DNA from 4 places in the Pseudomonas sp. Marseille-Q0931 genome. Region 3 is predicted to be linked to each of the others. Evidence: predicted binding sites of a transcription regulator. Region 3 holds the regulator's gene; each other region holds the start of a gene.

Region 1 (4,476 bases), on a different contig from region 3:
CTGCGCTAAACCCTTCGGCGCAGGCTTCGCCCTTCGATGCTGTGCAGCGCCTTGCGCGCAGTGTCGATGAACGGCAGCACGATCAGGCTGTACAGGCTCTGGTAGCGATGCGCATCGCGTTCGGCCGTGCCGAAGCTGAGCGGCTCCGGGGTGTCCGTGGTGGTGTAGAGCGTGCCGAACATCCAGTCCCAGATCGACAGATTGGTGCCGAAGTTCTTGTGGAAGTGACGCGGGGCATCGCTGTGGTGGATCTGATGCTGCGCCGGACTGTTGAGCAGGTGTTCCAACCTGGGCCCGAAGGAGAGCCAGATGTGCGTATGGCGCAGATTGGCCGCCAGGCAGTTGAAGATGAACACCAGGTAGGTCACGCCAAACAGCGTGTAGCGACTGATCTCGCCCCCGCACAGGTACCAGAACGTCCCGGAGTAGGCGCCCAGCAGCACCAGCGTAAGCAAGCTGTCGGCGAGTTTTTCCACGACATGCACTCGGCTGGCGGTAAGCGGCACCAGCACGGGTGCGACGTGGTGAACCTTGTGGAACTCCCAAAGCCAGCGTGAGTGGAAGGCGCGGTGCGTCCAGTAGCTGGCGAAATCGTTGATCAGGAACACGCCCAGGCCATAGAGCAGGCTCAGGCCGAGATTTTCACCCAGTTGCGGCCGCGCGCCCCAGAGGTTGGTGAAGAAGGCCATGTAGTCGGCCGAATGCAACACGTAGGGATCAACCAGGCCGATCACCGGAACGATCAGCAGCACGCGCAGCAGAGCGCGGATGAAGTAGTAGCGGTAGTCGAGCAGCGCCGAAGGATGCAGCAGCACCTGGCGCCCACCGATGAACTGCCAGAACGATGCAATGCCGCTGCTCACGCGACGCCGGCGGTAAAGCAGGTAGGCCACGCTGTAGGAAAGCAGGATGAAGACCAGGCCGATACGCCCATTCAGGTCGAAAAGCCCCTGAAACTGCCTGGCCAGAACGGCCAGCAGCTCAGTCAACGGAGTGGCTGCCAGCGACAGCTCTTGCATCACTCCAACCTCCCCAGGCAAAAGTGGCGGAATGATAAGCAAGAATGATGTTTTAGCAAATGAGAATAGTTACCCCCGGCATCTGCCGTGCGGCCCGGCCACTTGCCGTTCAGCGCTTGCTGCAGGCGAATAGCGCATTGCCGGAGTTGCCATCCCACGGGACCAGCCGCTGATAGTCGTGCTCCAGCACCTGCATCTCGAAATACGGCGCCAGCAGGGCCTGCAATTCGGCGAAGCTCACCGCCACCATCGGGTGCTCGTCGTGCCAGATCTCGCTCTGCTCACCCAGGGTGCGCTCGATGCGCAGGCGCAGTGCCTGCTGCTCGCCTTCGCCGCGGTAGTACCAGCCGGAGCTGAAACGAAACTGCCCTTCGGCATGCAAAGCACTATGGGAAACGAACGAGGCGTTGTCGATGCGCTGCTTGTCCACGGCGTTGAAGCAGAACACCCCGCCCGGCGCCAGGGCGGCGTGCACGCTGGCGATGCAGGCCTTGAGCCGTTCGATGCTGGCGCTGTAATGGATGGAGTAGAGAAAGCAGGTGATCAGATCCAGCGGCTCGTCGACCTGGAAGCTGCACATGTCCTGCCGGGAAAAGCGCGCCTCGGGGCAGCGCTGGGCGGCGCGGTCGAGCATCGGCTGGTTGATGTCCAGCCCGCTGCTGGCGTAGCCGGCATTGAGGAAATGGCGCACATGCGGGCCGGTGCCGCAGGCCAGGTCGAGGTGGCGTTTGCCGCCATTGCCGAACAGCTGCTGCAGGCGCTGCACGCAGTGGCTCTGCGCGGCGTAGTCGATGTCCGCGCACATCAGGTCGTAATAGCCCGACAGGTCGGTATAGAGAGCGTTGCCGGACATGATGACCCGCCAGGGGAGCCGAGGGGCGCGCATCATATCCCAAGCGCAGCCGCGCGCCGATAGGGAAAATATCACCGCGCTACTCGCTTTTTTGCACAGGCTACGACCCCGCTAAACTCCTGACGTTTGCAGCCGAAACAATGACGTCAACACTCAGCGAGATGGCCCACATGTTCAATGGACGACTGAAGCAGGAGTTGCAGGCACTGCGTGAGGACCTCTCTTCCGTGGAGCAGGTGCGCGCCAGCCTGGAAGAGGAAATGCTGGTGTTGATCCTCGACCCGCAAGGTCGCATCGAGCGCGCCAACGACAATTTCCTCGGTGAGATGGGCTATACGCCGCAGCGCCTGCAAGGTCAGTCCCTGCTGGCAATGATTCCCGAGCATGTGCGCAGTCTCGACTTCCACCACCGCGTGCGCCAGGCGCTGGAGCGTGGCGAGCACCTTGCCGGGGTGATCCGCCTGCTGCGCGGCAATGGCGAGGAAGCCTGGCTGCGCTCGATCCTGCAGCCGGTGCGTGATAGCGGCGGGCGTATTCGCTACTTTTCCATCCATGCCAGCGACCTGACCCGCACCATCGAGACCTCGCGCGAGCATGAAAACCTGATCAAGGCCTTGCAGCGCTCCACCGCGGTGATCGAATTCAATCTGAACGGTGAAGTGCTGACCGCCAACCAGCGCTTTCTCGATTCCATGGGCTATAGCCTGGCGCAGATCCAGGGCAAGCATCACCGCATATTCTGCGACCCGAGCGAATACAACTCCCTCGAGTACCAACGGTTCTGGGAGCAATTGCGCCGAGGCGAATTCGTCGTCAACCGCTTTCGCCGCCTGGATAGCCACGGCCGCGACGTGTGGCTGGAGGCCTCCTACAACCCCATCACCGACGCCCACGACCAGCTGTACAAGGTGGTCAAGTTCGCCACGGTGATCACCGATCAGGTGCAGCGCGAGGAGGCCGTGGCCCAGGCCGCCGGCATTGCGTTCGAGACCTCCAAGGGCACCGACGAAAGCGCGCGCAACGGCGCCTCGGTGGTACAGCAGATGCTCGACGCCATGACCGAACTGGCCACGCGCATGCAGGAAGCCGCACAAGGTATCGAGGCGCTGGACAAGCAATCCCAGCTCATCGGCTCCATCGTCAAGAACATCAGCAGCATCGCCGACCAGACCAACCTGCTGGCGCTGAACGCGGCCATCGAGGCGGCGCGTGCCGGTGACCAGGGGCGCGGCTTCGCGGTGGTAGCCGATGAGGTTCGGCAGTTGGCCTCCCGAACCAGCGCAGCAACGGTGGAAATCACCTCGGTGGTCAGTCAGAACCAGCAATTGGCCGAGCGCGCGGTAGAGATCATTGACCGCGGCAAGAGCCAGGCCGAGCTGGGCCTCGAACTGTCGGGCCAGGCTGGCCAGGTCATCGAGGAAATCCAGGATGGCGCGCGGCGCGTGGTCAAGGCGGTAGAGATTTTCGCTACGCAGTTGTGATCTCACGATACCGCCGCTTAGTCATCACACAACCTGATCCTCCATGAAACCCTGAATGGCCCGATCCAAAGCCAATTCACGAATATCCTGAACGAGTTGGGTGACAGGGTTTCCAATGTCGTCATACATCGTATAAGTTTCCTGAGTCGCATCCACTATCAACAAGAACAACAAGGAAACCTCCCAATGAATGACGAACAACGCCCCGTCGGCTCACGCCGCCAATTTCTCAAGCAATCGCTGGTCTGCTCCGCTGCCGCCGCCGGCGCTGCCTCTCTGCTGCCGCAACTGGCCAACGCCACGCAACCCCTCGATCTGCGTTACCCGTCCGGCGCGGTGAAGGCGCTGGATGACAGCTTCCTGCAATTACGCCTGTTCAACGCCAGCGTGGAAAAACTTGCCGACGGCATCCGCTGGGCCGAAGGTCCGGTGTGGTTCGGTGACGGTCGCTACCTGCTGGTTAGCGACATTCCCAACAACCGCATCATGCGCTGGGACGAAATCAGCCAGTCGCTGGCCGTCTATCGCCAGCCGTCGAACTATGCCAATGGCCTGGTACGCGACCGCCAGGGCCGGCTGATCGCTTGCGAAGGCTCGACCACCCAGGACGTTGGCCGACGCATCACCCGCACCGAACACGACGGCAGCATCACCGTGCTGGCCGACACCTTCGAGGGCAAACGCTTCAACTCGCCGAACGACCTGGTGGTCAAGCGCGACGGCTCGGTCTGGTTCACCGACCCGCCCTTCCAGACCGGTAACTTCTACGAGGGTTACAAGATCGAGCCGGAGCTGCCCCATGGCGTCTACCGCATCGACGGCGAGACGCAGCAGGTCACCCGTGTGATCGACGATCTGGCCGGCCCCAACGGCCTGTGCTTCTCGCCGGACGAGAAGACCCTGTACATCGTCGAGGGTCGCGCCAAGCCGCATCGCCTGGTATGGGCATATCAGGTGAACGACGACGGCAGCCTCGGTCAACGCCGCAAACACATCGAAGCCACCGACACCGGCGCGCTGGATGGCATCAAGTGCGACGAGTTTGGCAACCTGTGGTGCGGCTGGGGCAGCAACGGCTCGGCCGACAGCGACCCGGAAAAACTCGATGGCGTGCGCGTGTTCA
Region 2 (4,476 bases), on a different contig from region 3:
ATGCGTAAGGTGTTCCGTCGCGATGCCGACGCACTGCTGCGCCTTGGTGGCGAGGAATTCGGTGTATTGCTGCCCGGCACCACCCTGGCTCAGGCATGGGACCTGGCAGAGCACTTTCGTCAGGAACTGGAGAACGAAGGCCTGCTGCTGGCCGGCCAGCGCCTGGAGCTAACGACCAGCCTCGGCGTCGGTTGCTTCAGCAAACGGCACGATGGCGACGCCGACGCCTTCTTCCGGCGCGTGGATGGCGCGCTGTATCGCGCCAAACGTGAAGGCCGCAACCGCCTAGTCGCGGCCGATCACTGAGGCACGGCGGCCTCAGGATCGCGCGGGGTTTAAGTAGGGCTCGCAGGGCCGCCCAGGCTGGGCGCACCCGAGCGGTGATAATCGCTGCGACAGCGAACCCTACGAAAGCCATCACCACTAGAGACGGAACTTGCCCATCTGCCCGGTCAGATCGTCAGCCAGGCGGCTCAGCGTCTGACAATCCTCGCGACAGGCGCGTACCTCACCGGCGGTAGCGTGCGCCAGATCGGCGATGCCCTGCACGTTACGATTGATCTCCTCGGTCACCGAACTCTGCTCTTCGGTCGCTGCCGCCACCTGGGTATTCATATCACTGATGCGTTCGACCTGTTCGGTGATGGCCCGCAGAGACTGCCCGGTACGCTGGCTGGACTCGACGCCGGTGCTGGTAGCCGACTGGCCGGCGTGCATCGAGCTGACCGCGGTTTCCGCGCCCTGCTTGAGGCGCTGGATCATCTGCTGGATCTCGTCGGTCGAGGCCTGGGTACGGCTGGCCAGAGTGCGTACCTCATCGGCCACCACGGCGAAACCGCGGCCCATTTCCCCGGCCCGCGCCGCCTCGATGGCGGCGTTCAGCGCCAGCAGGTTGGTCTGCTCGGAGATTCCGCGAATCACCGCCAGTACCTGATCGATGGACGCAACCTGCTCGGCCAATTCGGTTACCGCATCCGCGGCGCTGCCGATATCGGCGGACATCCGTTCGATATGGGCGATGGACTGCCCGACCACCTGACGCGCGCTCTGCGCTTCTTCGCGGGCGCTGTGCGAGGACTGCGCAGCGTCGCTGGCGTTGCGCGCGATTTCCTGCACGGTCAAGCCCATCTCGTTCACCGCGGTAGCCACCATATCGGTCATATCCTGCTGCTGGCCCGCGCGCCCAGCGGTGTTCTCCACCACCCGCGCCACCTGACCGACAGCAGTGCGCAGGCGCTCGCTGGTGGCTAGCACATCACCGATCAAATCGCGCTGGCTGGCGAGAAAACGGTTGAAGCCACGCGCCAGGTCGCCCAGCTCATCAGCCCGCGATTCATCCAGACGCCGCGTCAGGTCGCCCCCACCACCCCCGATCTCCACCAGCGCCTGGGTCACCTGACGGATCGGCCGTACCAGGCCGCGCGCCAGCAGTACCACCAGGCCAAGGAACAGCAGTGCCACGGCCACGCCGATCAGGCTGGTCATCAGCAGCGCCTGACGCGCCTCGGCGTAGACTTCGGCCTCCGGCACTTCGCTGACCAGCAGCCAGTCTATGCTGGCGAACTTCTGCGCCACGGCAAGAAAGGTCTCGCCATTGCGCTCGAAGCGCAACGCACGGCTGTCGCCAGCCAGAACCTGGCGACTGGCATCGGCGCCGAACAGCTCGCCGAGCTTGCCACTGCCGCTCAGCTGCGAATTGGGATGGACCTTGATGTTGCCCTGGCTGTCGATCAGGAACACCTGGCCACGCTCGCCGAAGCGGAAGTCGCTGATCATTTTCGACATGTCCGCCAGGCTATAGCCCAAGCCAGACACGCCAAGCGTCTTGCCGCCGCGCTTGATGCGCTGGTTGATGAACAGCGTGGGCTGCCGTGTGGTCTTGTCGATGTCGATCTCCAGCACGCGGTCGCGCTCGCCGTCGATCAGGCGGTAGAACCACTGGTTCTCCGCCTGGCTGCGGTCGAGCGTGCGCACCAGCCCTTCGCCGGTGGTGTAGTTGCCACTGGCCAGGGCGACGATGGAAGTGGTCATGGCGTTCTGCTGGGCGCGCACGCTTTCGAGATAACGAGCGAACTCGTCGCGCCGTGCGGCCTCCTCGCCCGCCGCAAGCCAGTCCTGCACCAAACTGTTCTCGGCAATCGAGGCGTTGGCGGTAATCGGCGCGGTCAGCACTCGCTCCAGGTCGTTGCGAATCGCCAGTACCCGAGCCGGCAGCGCCTCTTCGATCAGGTAGCGCTCGGTCAGACGGTCCACCACCGCGGAGTAGATGCCGACGACGATAAGAATGCTGGTCAGCAGGGCCGCGCCCATGCTGAGGATCAATTGCCACTGAATACTGCGTTGCCAGAGGCGCATGGGGGCTTCTCCCGGTTGTTCTTGTAATGGGCCAGGCAATTGGATACAAAAATGTACACAAATTGCAATTGCTTACCGCCTGGTTTCATATCGGCGGCGCACGGCCAGGCTTTATTCACAAGATTCGGCACCATGGGCAGCACTGACCGGTGCTGATGCCAGAGCGGCCGCTGGCCGCGGGTTGGCGGACGACTCGCCTCAGGGCCCGACGCTAAATTCCAGACGAGCGGTCTGCCCGCCTTCGTCGAGCACGCTCAACTGATGCCGGCCACTGTCGAAGGCGTGACTGAAGGACGCATCCACGGCACTATCGCCCACTGGCTGGCCATCGAGAAACCACCAGCGCCGGCCATTGCCGCCCAGAGCGGACAGGCTGAGGCGCAGCGGTTCGTGACTGCCCTGCGGCCGGCGCAGGCGATCACCATCGCGTACACCGACGATGGAAAGCGGCGCCACCTGGCTACTGCGTGGCGGTGGACAGCCCGGATCTATACTCGGCAAACGTGCAGTACGTCGTTCCCGTCGTGGCAACCAGGGTTCCAGCGGCGCCGGCCACAACGCCAGCTCGCGCGTCTCGGCACCCGCACAGGCAGGCCCGACGCGATGCCCCTCGGCATTGATCCAGTAACGTTCGCGCAAGCCACTGCCCAGCGGCTGATCGGCGGCCTGCAAGGTCGGTGGCGTGGTGCCCTCCAACGTCCAGGCGAAACGCAGGCGTCGACAGTTGGGATCGTCCCTGCTCATTGGCTGGCCCAGCGGCCAGCAGATGGCGGCCACGCCAACCTCGGCCGGCTGCGGATCGGCCGGCGCCGCGATGCCCCGCTGACTGTCGCGGTTGACCAGCAGATCATGCACCTGCAGCAATAGCGGCGCGGCCGAGGCCAGACCGAACTGGCCGGGCACAGGGGTGCCGTCCGGGCGACCGATCCAGATGCCGATCAGATGGCGCGGACCGACGCCAATGGCCCAGGCGTCGCGAAAGCCATAGCTGGTGCCGGTCTTCCAGGCCAGGGTCGGACGCTGCGCCAGCTGCGCGCGCGGATCGCGATCCGGCCGCGCCTGGCCGCTGAGGATGCGCCGGATGATCCAGGCCGAACCGGGCGACAGCAGCCGGCGCTCGCGCAGCTCGTCATCCGGCTGCAGACGCGGGCGGGCGGCCATGCCGCCACGGGCGAAGGCGCTGTAGCCGGTCACCAGCGACTCCAGCCGCGAGCCACCGCCACCGAGAATCAGCGCCAGGTTCGGCTCGGCCAGCGCCGGCAGACGAATCGGCAGCCCCGCGCTGCGCAGCTCGCCGGCGAAGCGCTTCGGCCCGTAAGCTTCGAGCAGCTGCACGGCAGGCAGGTTGAGCGAGGTGGCCAGGGCTTCGCTGGCCGACACCGGACCGATGAAGCCGGCGGCGAAGTTGCCGGGGCGGTAGTCACCGTAATGCCGCGGCACGTCCTGCAGCAGTGACTCGGAGTGGATCAGCCCGGCATCCAGCGCCATGCCGTAAAGAAAGGGTTTGAGCGTCGAGCCGGGCGAACGCAGGGCGCGCACCATGTCGACGTGGCCAAAGCGCGAGGTGTCGCCGATATCCACCGAGCCGAGATAGGCGCGAACCGCCATGCTCTCGTGCTCCACCACCAGGATCGCCGCCGAGGTGCGCTCGGGCAGGCGCGCACGCCAGCCCAGCAGCAGGTCTTCCAGGCGCAGCTGCAAACCGGCATCGAGGGTGGTGCGAATCAGCGGCGGGCTGCCGGCACGGTTCAGCCGCCGCGCCAACAAGGGCGCCAGGCTCGGTTCGCGGCGCGGCGCGAGAAACACCGGCTCTTCCAGCGCTTCGTCCACCTGGGTCTGCGGCCAAACCTGGAACTCACCCAGGCGGCGTAGCACCTTGTCGCGCGCCGCCTGGGCACGCTCGGGATGGCGATCCGGACGCAAGCGGCTGGGTGCCTGCGGCAGCACGGCGAGCAGCGCGGCATCGGCGCGGGTGAGCTGGCTTGGCGGCTTGCCCAGATAACTCCAACTGGCAGCGGCCACGCCCTGCAAGGTGCCACCGAAGGGCGCACGATTCAGATACAGGGTGAGGATTTCGTCCTTGGACAGATGCCACTCCAGCTGCGCGGTGCGCCATAGCTG
Region 3 (4,476 bases):
TATCTGGTATTGGCCGCAACAAGTCAGAGCCAAGTGCTCAAGGCGGCCTACCATAGTTACAAGCGTTGTGGCCTTTCAGGCTGCATACTGACGAAGCTGGATGAAGCCGCGAGTCTGGGTGAGGTTTTAGGTCTGGCTATAGGCCAGCAACTGCCGGTAGCCTATGTGACGGACGGGCCGCGGATTCCGGATGACCTGCAAGTGCCGCGTAGCCATCAGTTGGTCAGCCGCGCAGTGGGGCTGCAGGCCGCCGAGGAGCCGAGTGAAGACGCCATGGCGCAGATGTTCGCCGGCCTCTATCACAATCCGGCCAAGCGAGCCGGCTGAAGCGGCGAGAATGTTGCACCCTCCCGCCACGTGGCGCGGGAGTGAACGGCCTCAACGGGTGTTTTCAACGGCCTGTAGGGCCAAGTCGAAGTTAGACAAGGTGTAGAAAGAACATGGCTATGCATCCCGTACAGGTGATTGCGGTTACTGGCGGCAAGGGTGGCGTCGGCAAGACCAATGTGTCGGTCAATCTGTCCATGGCCCTGGCCGATCTCGGCCGTCGGGTGATGCTGATGGACGCTGACCTGGGCCTGGCCAACGTCGACGTTCTGTTGGGACTCACGCCCAAGCGCACCCTGGCTGATGTCATCTCGGGTGAATGCGATCTGCGTGACGTCCTGCTGCAGGGGCCGGGCGGCATCCGCATCGTGCCGGCAGCGTCCGGCACACAGAGCATGGTCAGTCTCACGCCGATGCAGCATGCAGGCTTGATCCAGGCATTCAGTGACATCAGCGAAAATCTTGACGTGCTGGTGATCGACACCGCTGCCGGCATCGGCGATGCGGTCGTCAGCTTCGTGCGTGCTGCGCAGGAGATCCTCGTGGTGGTGTGCGATGAGCCCACCTCGATTACCGATGCCTACGCGCTGATCAAGCTGCTCAATCGCGATCACGGCATCAGTCGCTTCCGTGTATTGGCCAATATGGCCCATAGCCCGCAGGAAGGACGCAATCTCTTTGCTAAGCTGACCAAGGTGACGGATCGTTTCCTCGATGTCGCCCTGCAGTATGTCGGTGCCGTGCCCTACGATGAATGTGTGCGTAAGGCCGTGCAGAAGCAGCGCGCCGTTTATGAAGCCTTCCCTCGATCCAAGTGCGCCCTGGCGTTCAAGGCGATAGCTCAGAAGGTAGATACCTGGCCGTTACCGGCCAATCCTCGTGGTCATCTGGAGTTTTTCGTCGAGCGTCTGGTGCAACAACCGACCGCAGACTCGGCCGTATGACAGCAGCCTCTGGACTTCGTATGTACAACAAGGCTCAGGCGCAGGACTCCCAGCACCAGCTGATCGAGCGCTATGCGCCGCTGGTCAAGCGCATCGCCTACCACCTGCTGGCCCGCTTGCCGGCCAGCGTGCAGGTCGATGATCTTATCCAGGCCGGCATGATCGGCCTGCTCGAAGCCTCGCGCAAATACGACTCCAGCAAGGGCGCCAGTTTCGAGACCTTCGCGGGTATCCGTATCCGTGGCTCCATGCTCGACGAGGTGCGCAAGGGCGATTGGGCGCCGCGTTCGGTGCACCGCAACAGCCGTATGGTCAGCGATGCTATTCGTGTCGTTGAAGCAAGAACTGGGCGCGACGCTAAAGATCACGAGGTCGCGGCCGAACTCCAATTGAGTCTGGAGGATTACTACGGCATTCTTGGCGACACTTTGGGCAGCCGCCTGTTCAGCTTCGACGACCTGTTGCAGGACGGCGAGCATGGCGGGCTGCACGAAGACGCCGGACACACTCACCTCGAACCTTCGCGGGACCTCGAAGACGAACGCTTCCAGGCGGCCTTGGCCGATGCCATCGCCGGTTTGCCGGAGCGCGAACGTCTGGTGCTGGCGCTGTATTACGATGAAGAACTGAACTTGAAGGAAATCGGTGAAGTGCTGGGGGTTAGCGAGTCACGCGTGAGCCAGTTGCACAGCCAGTGCGCGGCGCGTCTGCGCTCGCGGCTGAGTGAATGGCGTGCTGGCTGAAGGCGGCGTACTCGCAGGCGCAAACGGTTTCACGATTAAAGGACGTAGTTGCAAGCGCAATACGTTTGGGACTGTACGGAGGTCGACTTGGACAAGAACATGAAAATCCTCATCGTTGACGATTTCTCGACGATGCGACGGATCATCAAGAACCTCTTGCGGGATTTGGGTTTCACCAACACCGCGGAAGCCGATGACGGCACCTCGGCACTGCCGATGCTGCAAAGCGGCAGTTTCGACTTTCTGGTGACCGACTGGAACATGCCCGGCATGACCGGCATCGACCTGCTGCGTGCCGTACGCGCCGACGAGCGCCTCAAGCACCTGCCGGTGCTGATGGTGACCGCTGAAGCCAAGCGCGATCAGATCATCGAGGCGGCCCAGGCCGGCGTGAACGGCTATGTAGTCAAACCCTTCACCGCTCAGGTGCTGAAGGAAAAGATCGAGAAGATCTTCGAGCGGGTCAACGGCTGATGCCGGCCGCGAGGGTGCTATGGAACACGATGACTCCACGCTGGGTGACCTTGAATCGTCCCTGAAAACCAATGCCCGTGAGCTGGTCGATAGCCTCGAAAAAGGTAACTTCGGCAACGCGGTGCAACTGATCAACGAGCTCAACAAGGTTCGTGATCGCGGGCTGTATCACGAGGTCGGCAAACTGACCCGTGAACTGCACAACGCCATTGTCAATTTTCAACTCGATCCGCGTATGCCGCATGCCCAGGAGCTGTCGCAGATTGCCGACGCTACCGAGCGGCTGAACTACGTCGTGACCATGACCGAGAAGGCTGCCAACCGGACCATGGATCTGGTCGAACAGAGCGCGCCGCTGGTCAATGATCTGAGCGATGAAGCGCAGAGCCTGAACGTCGAATGGGGCCGCTTTATGCGCCGTGAAATCGGTGCCGACGGTTTTCGCGAGCTGGCCAAGCGTGTCGAGCTGTTCCTCGCCCGCAGTGAGCGAGATGGCGCCAAGCTCTCAGGCCATCTCAACGACATTCTGCTGGCGCAGGACTACCAGGACCTTACCGGTCAGGTGATCAAGCGTGTCACCCAACTGGTGACCGAAGTGGAAAGCAACCTGCTCAAGCTGATGCTCATGGCCAGCCAGGTCGACCGTTTCGCCGGTATTCAGCACGACCACGAAGTGCTGCGCGCCGAACAGGAAAAATTAAAAGAACCATCGCGGGGTGAAGGTCCGCAGATTCATGCCGATAAGCGTGATGACGTTGCCTCCAGCCAGGACGATGTCGACGACCTGCTGTCCAGTCTAGGGTTCTAAGGAGCACACAATATGAGCTTCGGCGCCGATGAAGAGATCCTCCAGGATTTCCTGGTAGAGGCCGGCGAGATTCTCGAACAGTTGTCCGAACAGTTAGTCGAGCTGGAAAGCCGACCGGACGACATGAACCTGCTCAATGCCATCTTTCGCGGTTTCCATACCGTCAAGGGCGGAGCGGGCTTCCTCCAGCTCAACGAGCTGGTGGAGTGCTGCCATATCGCCGAAAACGTCTTCGACATCCTGCGCAAGGGTGAGCGTCGCGTCGATTCGGAGCTGATGGATGTAGTGCTCGAGGCTCTTGATGCAGTCAATGGCATGTTCGGCGAAGTGCGTGAGCGGCGTGAGCCGACGCCCGCGTCGCCGGAGCTGCTGGCGGCCCTGTCGCGCCTGGCCGAACCGGGTGGCGGCGAAGCGGCCCCTGAACCGGTGCAGCAGGCGCAGCCGCAACCCGAGCCCGAACCGGAGCCCCAGGCGGTTGCTGCGTCCGTTGCCTCGGGCGATATCACTGACAGCGAATTCGAGCAACTGCTCGACGCGCTGGGTGAGGCGCCGGCTGCCGCTCCAAGTGCGGAGAATGCCGCCGGTGATGAGATCACCGATGACGAGTTCGAATCGCTGCTCGACCAGTTGCACGGCAAAGGGCAGTTCTCCGGCATGGTCGAGACGCCTGCTGCGATCGCTGTCGTTGCCTCTGCGCCGGCTGCTGCCCCGGCAGGCGACGACATAACCGACGACGAATTCGAAGCGCTGCTCGATCAGTTGCATGGCAAGGGTCAGTTCTCTGACGCAGCCGAAGCCGCGGCGCCGGTTGCTGCGGCCGTTGCCGCTGCACCTGTTGCGGCCAGTGATGAGATCACCGACGACGAGTTCGAGTCGTTGCTCGATCAACTGCACGGCAAGGGCAAGTTCGTAGCGCCCAGCGAGCCGGCGCCGGCCCCGGTACCTGCGGCCAAACCGGCTGCGGCGCCCAAGGCCGCCGCACCCGCCAGCCCTGCACCTGCCAAGGCTGAGCCCGCTGCTGCCCGTGCCAGCGCCGCGCCTGCAGCTGCGGCCGAAAAGGCAACGGCGGCGAGCGAAGCGGAAACCACCGTGCGTGTCGATACCGCGCGCCTCGACGAGATCATGAACATGGTCGGCGAGCTGGTTCTGGTGCGTAACCGCCTGGTTCGCCTGGGGCTCA
Region 4 (4,476 bases), 370 kb from region 3:
CAAGAGCCTGTCCGGCCACAGCCTCGGCGCTGCAGGCGTGCAGGAAGCGATCTACTGCATGCTGATGATGGAAGGCAACTTCATCGCCGGCTCGGCCAACATCGACGAGCTCGACCCGGAAGTCGCCGACCTGCCGATCCAGCGCAAGACCGTCGAGAACGCCAAGCTCGACACCGTAATGAGCAACAGCTTCGGCTTTGGTGGCACCAACGCCACCCTCGTGCTCAAGCGCTGGGCCGGCAAGTAATTGCTGCTGCGGTAAAGAAACGGCGCCTTCGGGCGCCGTTTTCGTTTGTCCCGCGCCTCAGACTTTGAAGCGCGCCACCAGGTTATTGAGGTCGACTGCCAGGCGCGATAGCTCCTGGCTCGCTGCGCTGGTTTGATTGGCACCAGCGGAAGTCTGCATCGACAAGTCGCGGATATTCACCAGGTTGCGGTCCACCTCGCGCGCCACCTGTGCCTGCTCCTCGGATGCGCTGGCGATAACCAGGTTGCGCTCGTTGATCGAGGAAATCGCCTGGGTGATCTGCTCCAGCGCGACGCCTGCGGCCTGGGCCACTTCCAGCGTCGAACGGGCGCGGCCATTGCTGCTCTGCATGGCGTTGACGGCGCGATCCGTACCGCTCTGGATGCCGCCGATCATCTGCTCGATCTCCTGGGTCGACTGCTGGGTGCGATGCGCCAGCGCGCGTACTTCGTCCGCGACCACGGCGAAGCCGCGCCCGGCATCGCCAGCACGGGCCGCCTCGATGGCCGCGTTGAGCGCCAGCAAGTTGGTTTGCTCGGCAATCGAACGAATCACGTCGAGCACCTTGCTGATTTCGTGCACGCGCTGCGCCAGCTGTTCCACCTCTCCCGACGTGGTGGTGACATCGGCGGCCAGCTGGCCAATCGAGTCGACGGTCTGGCGCACCTGCTCGCGTCCTTGCTGCGCAGTGACGTTCGATTCACGCGACGCCTCGGAGGTGCTTACCGCATTACGCGCCACCTCTTCGACTGCCGCGGTCATCTCGTTGACCGCCGTAGCCGCCTGCTCGATCTCGGTGTTCTGCTGATGCAGCCCGCGGGTCGAATCCTCGGTCACCGCGTGCAGCTCCTCCGACGCCGAGGCCAGCTGGTTGGACGAATCGGCAATGTTCTGGATGGTGGTGCGCAGGCTTTGCTGCATGGTTTTCAGGGCAGCGAGCAGACGTGCTGGCTCGTCCTTGCCCTCGATCTGGAAATTCTGGGTCAGATCACCCGAAGCGACGATTTCTGCAGCTTCGACCGCCTGTTTCAGCGGCGCGACGATACTGCGTGTCAGCAGCATTGCGAGGATCACGGTCGCGATAGCGGCCAGTACGACCGCCAGGATGACCCCGTAACGCGCATTGTCATTGGCCGCAGCGATGTTGGCTACCGCGCTGCTGACCCCGGTGTCGTTGAGCGTAGCGAGTTCGGTCAATGCAGCAGCCAGAGCGTCGGCATGCCGACTCAACACGTCGGTAGCGAACCTGGCCGTGGCAGCATCGAAGTTACCGCCCTGAGCCAAGCGCAGAATCTCGGCGCGCTCTGCCAGGTAGTTCTTTTCTGCATCCAGGAATCGCTGAAAGACCTGCCGCTCTTCCTGAGAGCTGATCAACGCTTCGTAACGCTCACGCACGCTGCTGGCGTGATCGAGCATCCCATTGGCGCGCGCAATCCCCTGCTCGGCCTTTTGCGTATCGCGTTCGACCAGTATGCGCAGGGTCAGGGCACGCACGCGCAGGATCGTCTGAGACAGATCGTTCAGCGCCATGATGCTAGGCACCCAGTTCTTCTCGACTTCCTGCGATTGCTTCTTGATGTTGTCCAGCGTCAGTAGTACCCACGCGCCCATCAGCACCATGAACAAGGCGACCAGACCAAAACCGAGCCCGGAGCGAGGGGCGATTGATAGATTCCGCAGCGACATGTTGTGAAACTCCCATTGCACGCAAAAATTGAGTCATCCTCAGCCATACCTGGCGGAGAATCAGATAGGACGGTGCTTGCCCCTCTTTTTTATCGGCGACATTTCCGTGCACTTGATCACGAAAAAAAGAGAATTTACCGACGCAAGGCCCTCGCCATCGTTTGATCGACATGCCGACGCCATTCCTGGTCGCGCCAGTGGTCCTCTCGGCGCTGCTCCCAGTCATCGATACGTTGCGCGTTTTCGCACTGCTGAAATCCATCGTCCCAGCCCTGTGCGTACAAAAGTTCGTACCGGTACCGCGGCACATCCTTGGCGAACTTACCGAGCGGGCCAGCCGCCGAGCGACCGCTGCTGCAGCCGGCTTCGAAACCATCGACGAAAGCTGACGGATAATTGGCCGCCTGCATCTGCTCACGCAGGCTCTGGCAGCCGCTAATGGCCAGGAGAAACAGGCCGCCAAGCACAAGACACGGAAGTTTCATCGGTTCACGCCCTCTCGATCATGCCCAGCAAGCGCTCGCTGAATGCGCACATTGCCCACCGGCTGGTGCTGCACGCGCCGCTGGCCAGTGCCGAGCGCAACGCCGGGATATCGGCGTGGCGCAGGTAACGCTCGGCATCATCCATGCGCGACTCACCACCAAAGCCGCCGCCGCGCATTTCCGCCAGTGCCTGCTCCTTGCTCCAGTGCTGGTAGATCACCCGGTAAAGGGCGGCGACCAGCCCGGTTCTGTTCTGCCCGTGCTTGCAGTGAATCAACACCGGACCACGGCTCTGCGCCTGACGAATGCTGCGCAGCACTTCGATGACGTCGACATCGTCGATGCGGTCGGTACGCAGCGGCAGATGCACCTGAACAACCTTGGGATTCTTCAGCCAGTGCTCATCGCCGCGCTGATAGAAGTTGATCACCGTGGCGATGCCCAGCGTCTGCAGCTCAGGCAAATCCCTGGCCCTCGGCAAGGCGCTGCGATAGAGATTTGGCACCATGCGATAGAGGTTGATGCGGCTGTCCAGCGGCTGCGCCCAGCTGGCCGGACGCACGGTTTGCACCGGCACTGGCGCAGTGGTGGCGGCCCAGGCCATGCTCAAGGGCAGCGCCAGCAGCGCACCAAAAAATACCAGCGTGGCCAACGCCAGACGCAGCCCCGGTAGGAATCTGTTCATCGGCAGGTTTCTCTCCATTCAAGCGAGTTGCGCGATGGCTGTTCGGCAGGTGCGCGATAGAGCAGCCAGCGGTAAGTCAGCACGCAGATGATCCAATCGATCAGCAGCGTCCACAGGTTGTGCGAGAGAAAGTGTGCGCCTTGCAGCATGCGCCCCAGGGAGAACAGCGAGCCGAGCCCCAGCGCCACCAGCAGCGCGATACGTGCCATCCGCGGCCTGCGGTCACGCAGGACGAAGAACAGCGCCAGCAGCGAGAACCCCGCCGAAGCATGGCCGCCTGGCCAGCAGCGGCCGGGATTGGCGGTCGGCGCGCGCTCGGCCAGCAGCGGCGTGAATTGCTCCTGGCCGCCGAACTCGCTCAGGCTCCAAGGGCAGTGCATGCCGGTGAGCGTTTTCAGCGGGGTGACCAGGGAAGTCGACAGCCCCAGTGCCAGCACCAGGTAACCGAGCTGACGACGCCAGACGCGCAGCCGCGTCGGCAGCAGGCTGAGCACAAAGCCTGCGATAGCCAGCGCACCGAGCAGGATCAGCGCCTGCTTGGCGCGGTCATGCAGGATGTCCTCGAGCCAGAAGCTGCTACGCCCGATGAAACCCAGTCCGGGTTCGTAGAACAGCCGCGCCAGGGCAAAATCCACCGGGCTGGGATCGAACGCCAGCAGCAGCGCCATCAGCAGTACCGGTATACTGAGCGCCACGCGAAAGTCGAAATAACGGGACGACATTTCCACTCCTTAGCGCGCGCTGAGTTGCTGGCTGGATTGGGCGTCTGGATGCCAGGCCATCAGGTGTTTACCGAAGGCATGACTGGCACCCTGGTAATAGGCGATGTCACGACGCAGCAGCGGATCGTCGCCATCGCTGCGCGACTCATGACTCAGCCCCAGGGCGTCGTCATGGCGGCGCATGCCCCGGCGCGGGCTGAGGATCGCCAGGTCCTTGCCGTCGAACAGTCCAAGATGCTGGTAGTTGCCCAGCAGCGCGCGGCCTGCGGGATGATCAGCGCGTAACAGGTTGCGGCCGAAGAAGGTGGAGACGTAATCCAGATTGAGCAGGCCGAGCAGCGTCGGCGCCACGTCGATCTGGCTGGCGACGTCGGCGTATTCGGCCGGTTTGACGTATTTCGGGGCGTAGATGAACAGCGGGATGTGGTAGTTGGCCACCGGCAGATCCTCACGCCCGGCGCTACCGGCGGTATGGTCGGCGACGAAGACGAATAGCGTCTGATCGAACCAGGGCTTGCTGCGCGCCTCGGCGAGGAACTGGCCGATGGCGTAATCGGTGTACTTCACTGCCCCTTCGCGCCCCTCGCCGGAGGCAATGTCGATGCGCCCGTCCGGGTAGGTGTAGGGACGGTGGTTGGAGGTGGTCATCAG

What was found. The regulator FliA, encoded in region 3, starts transcription of late flagellar genes. The targets are predictions, from matches to a motif close to CTAAAGTTTNNNNNNNNNNNGCCGNTAA.
Region 1: a site for FliA is predicted at 1,984-2,011, ahead of P3C50_RS09155 (methyl-accepting chemotaxis protein). Genes of this name have one in related genera too.
Region 2: a site for FliA is predicted at 2,443-2,470, ahead of P3C50_RS19645 (methyl-accepting chemotaxis protein). Genes of this name have one in related genera too.
Region 4: a site for FliA is predicted at 1,939-1,966, ahead of P3C50_RS03930 (methyl-accepting chemotaxis protein). Genes of this name have one in related genera too.

What each region holds. Positions count from the first base shown of each region.
Region 1 is NZ_CALNWT010000003.1:60,219-64,694, forward strand. It holds gene P3C50_RS09145 (sterol desaturase family protein) at 6-1,019, opposite strand; gene P3C50_RS09150 (class I SAM-dependent DNA methyltransferase) at 1,129-1,872, opposite strand; gene P3C50_RS09155 (methyl-accepting chemotaxis protein) at 2,043-3,353, shown strand; gene P3C50_RS09160 (SMP-30/gluconolactonase/LRE family protein) at 3,540-4,476, shown strand, end outside.
Region 2 is NZ_CALNWT010000013.1:142,305-146,780, forward strand. It holds gene P3C50_RS19640 (sensor domain-containing diguanylate cyclase) at 1-306, shown strand, start outside; gene P3C50_RS19645 (methyl-accepting chemotaxis protein) at 424-2,355, opposite strand; gene pbpC (peptidoglycan glycosyltransferase PbpC) at 2,554-4,476, opposite strand, start outside.
Region 3 is NZ_CALNWT010000001.1:431,366-435,841, forward strand. It holds gene flhF (flagellar biosynthesis protein FlhF) at 1-327, shown strand, start outside; gene fleN (flagellar synthesis regulator FleN) at 441-1,271, shown strand; gene fliA (RNA polymerase sigma factor FliA) at 1,268-2,014, shown strand; gene P3C50_RS02180 (chemotaxis response regulator CheY) at 2,114-2,488, shown strand; gene P3C50_RS02185 (protein phosphatase CheZ) at 2,508-3,296, shown strand; gene P3C50_RS02190 (chemotaxis protein CheA) at 3,309-4,476, shown strand, end outside.
Region 4 is NZ_CALNWT010000001.1:796,668-801,143, reverse strand. It holds gene fabB (beta-ketoacyl-ACP synthase I) at 1-247, shown strand, start outside; gene P3C50_RS03930 (methyl-accepting chemotaxis protein) at 305-1,933, opposite strand; gene P3C50_RS03925 (hypothetical protein) at 2,068-2,418, opposite strand; gene P3C50_RS03920 (dual specificity protein phosphatase family protein) at 2,423-3,103, opposite strand; gene P3C50_RS03915 (phosphatase PAP2 family protein) at 3,100-3,825, opposite strand; gene P3C50_RS03910 (LTA synthase family protein) at 3,835-4,476, opposite strand, start outside.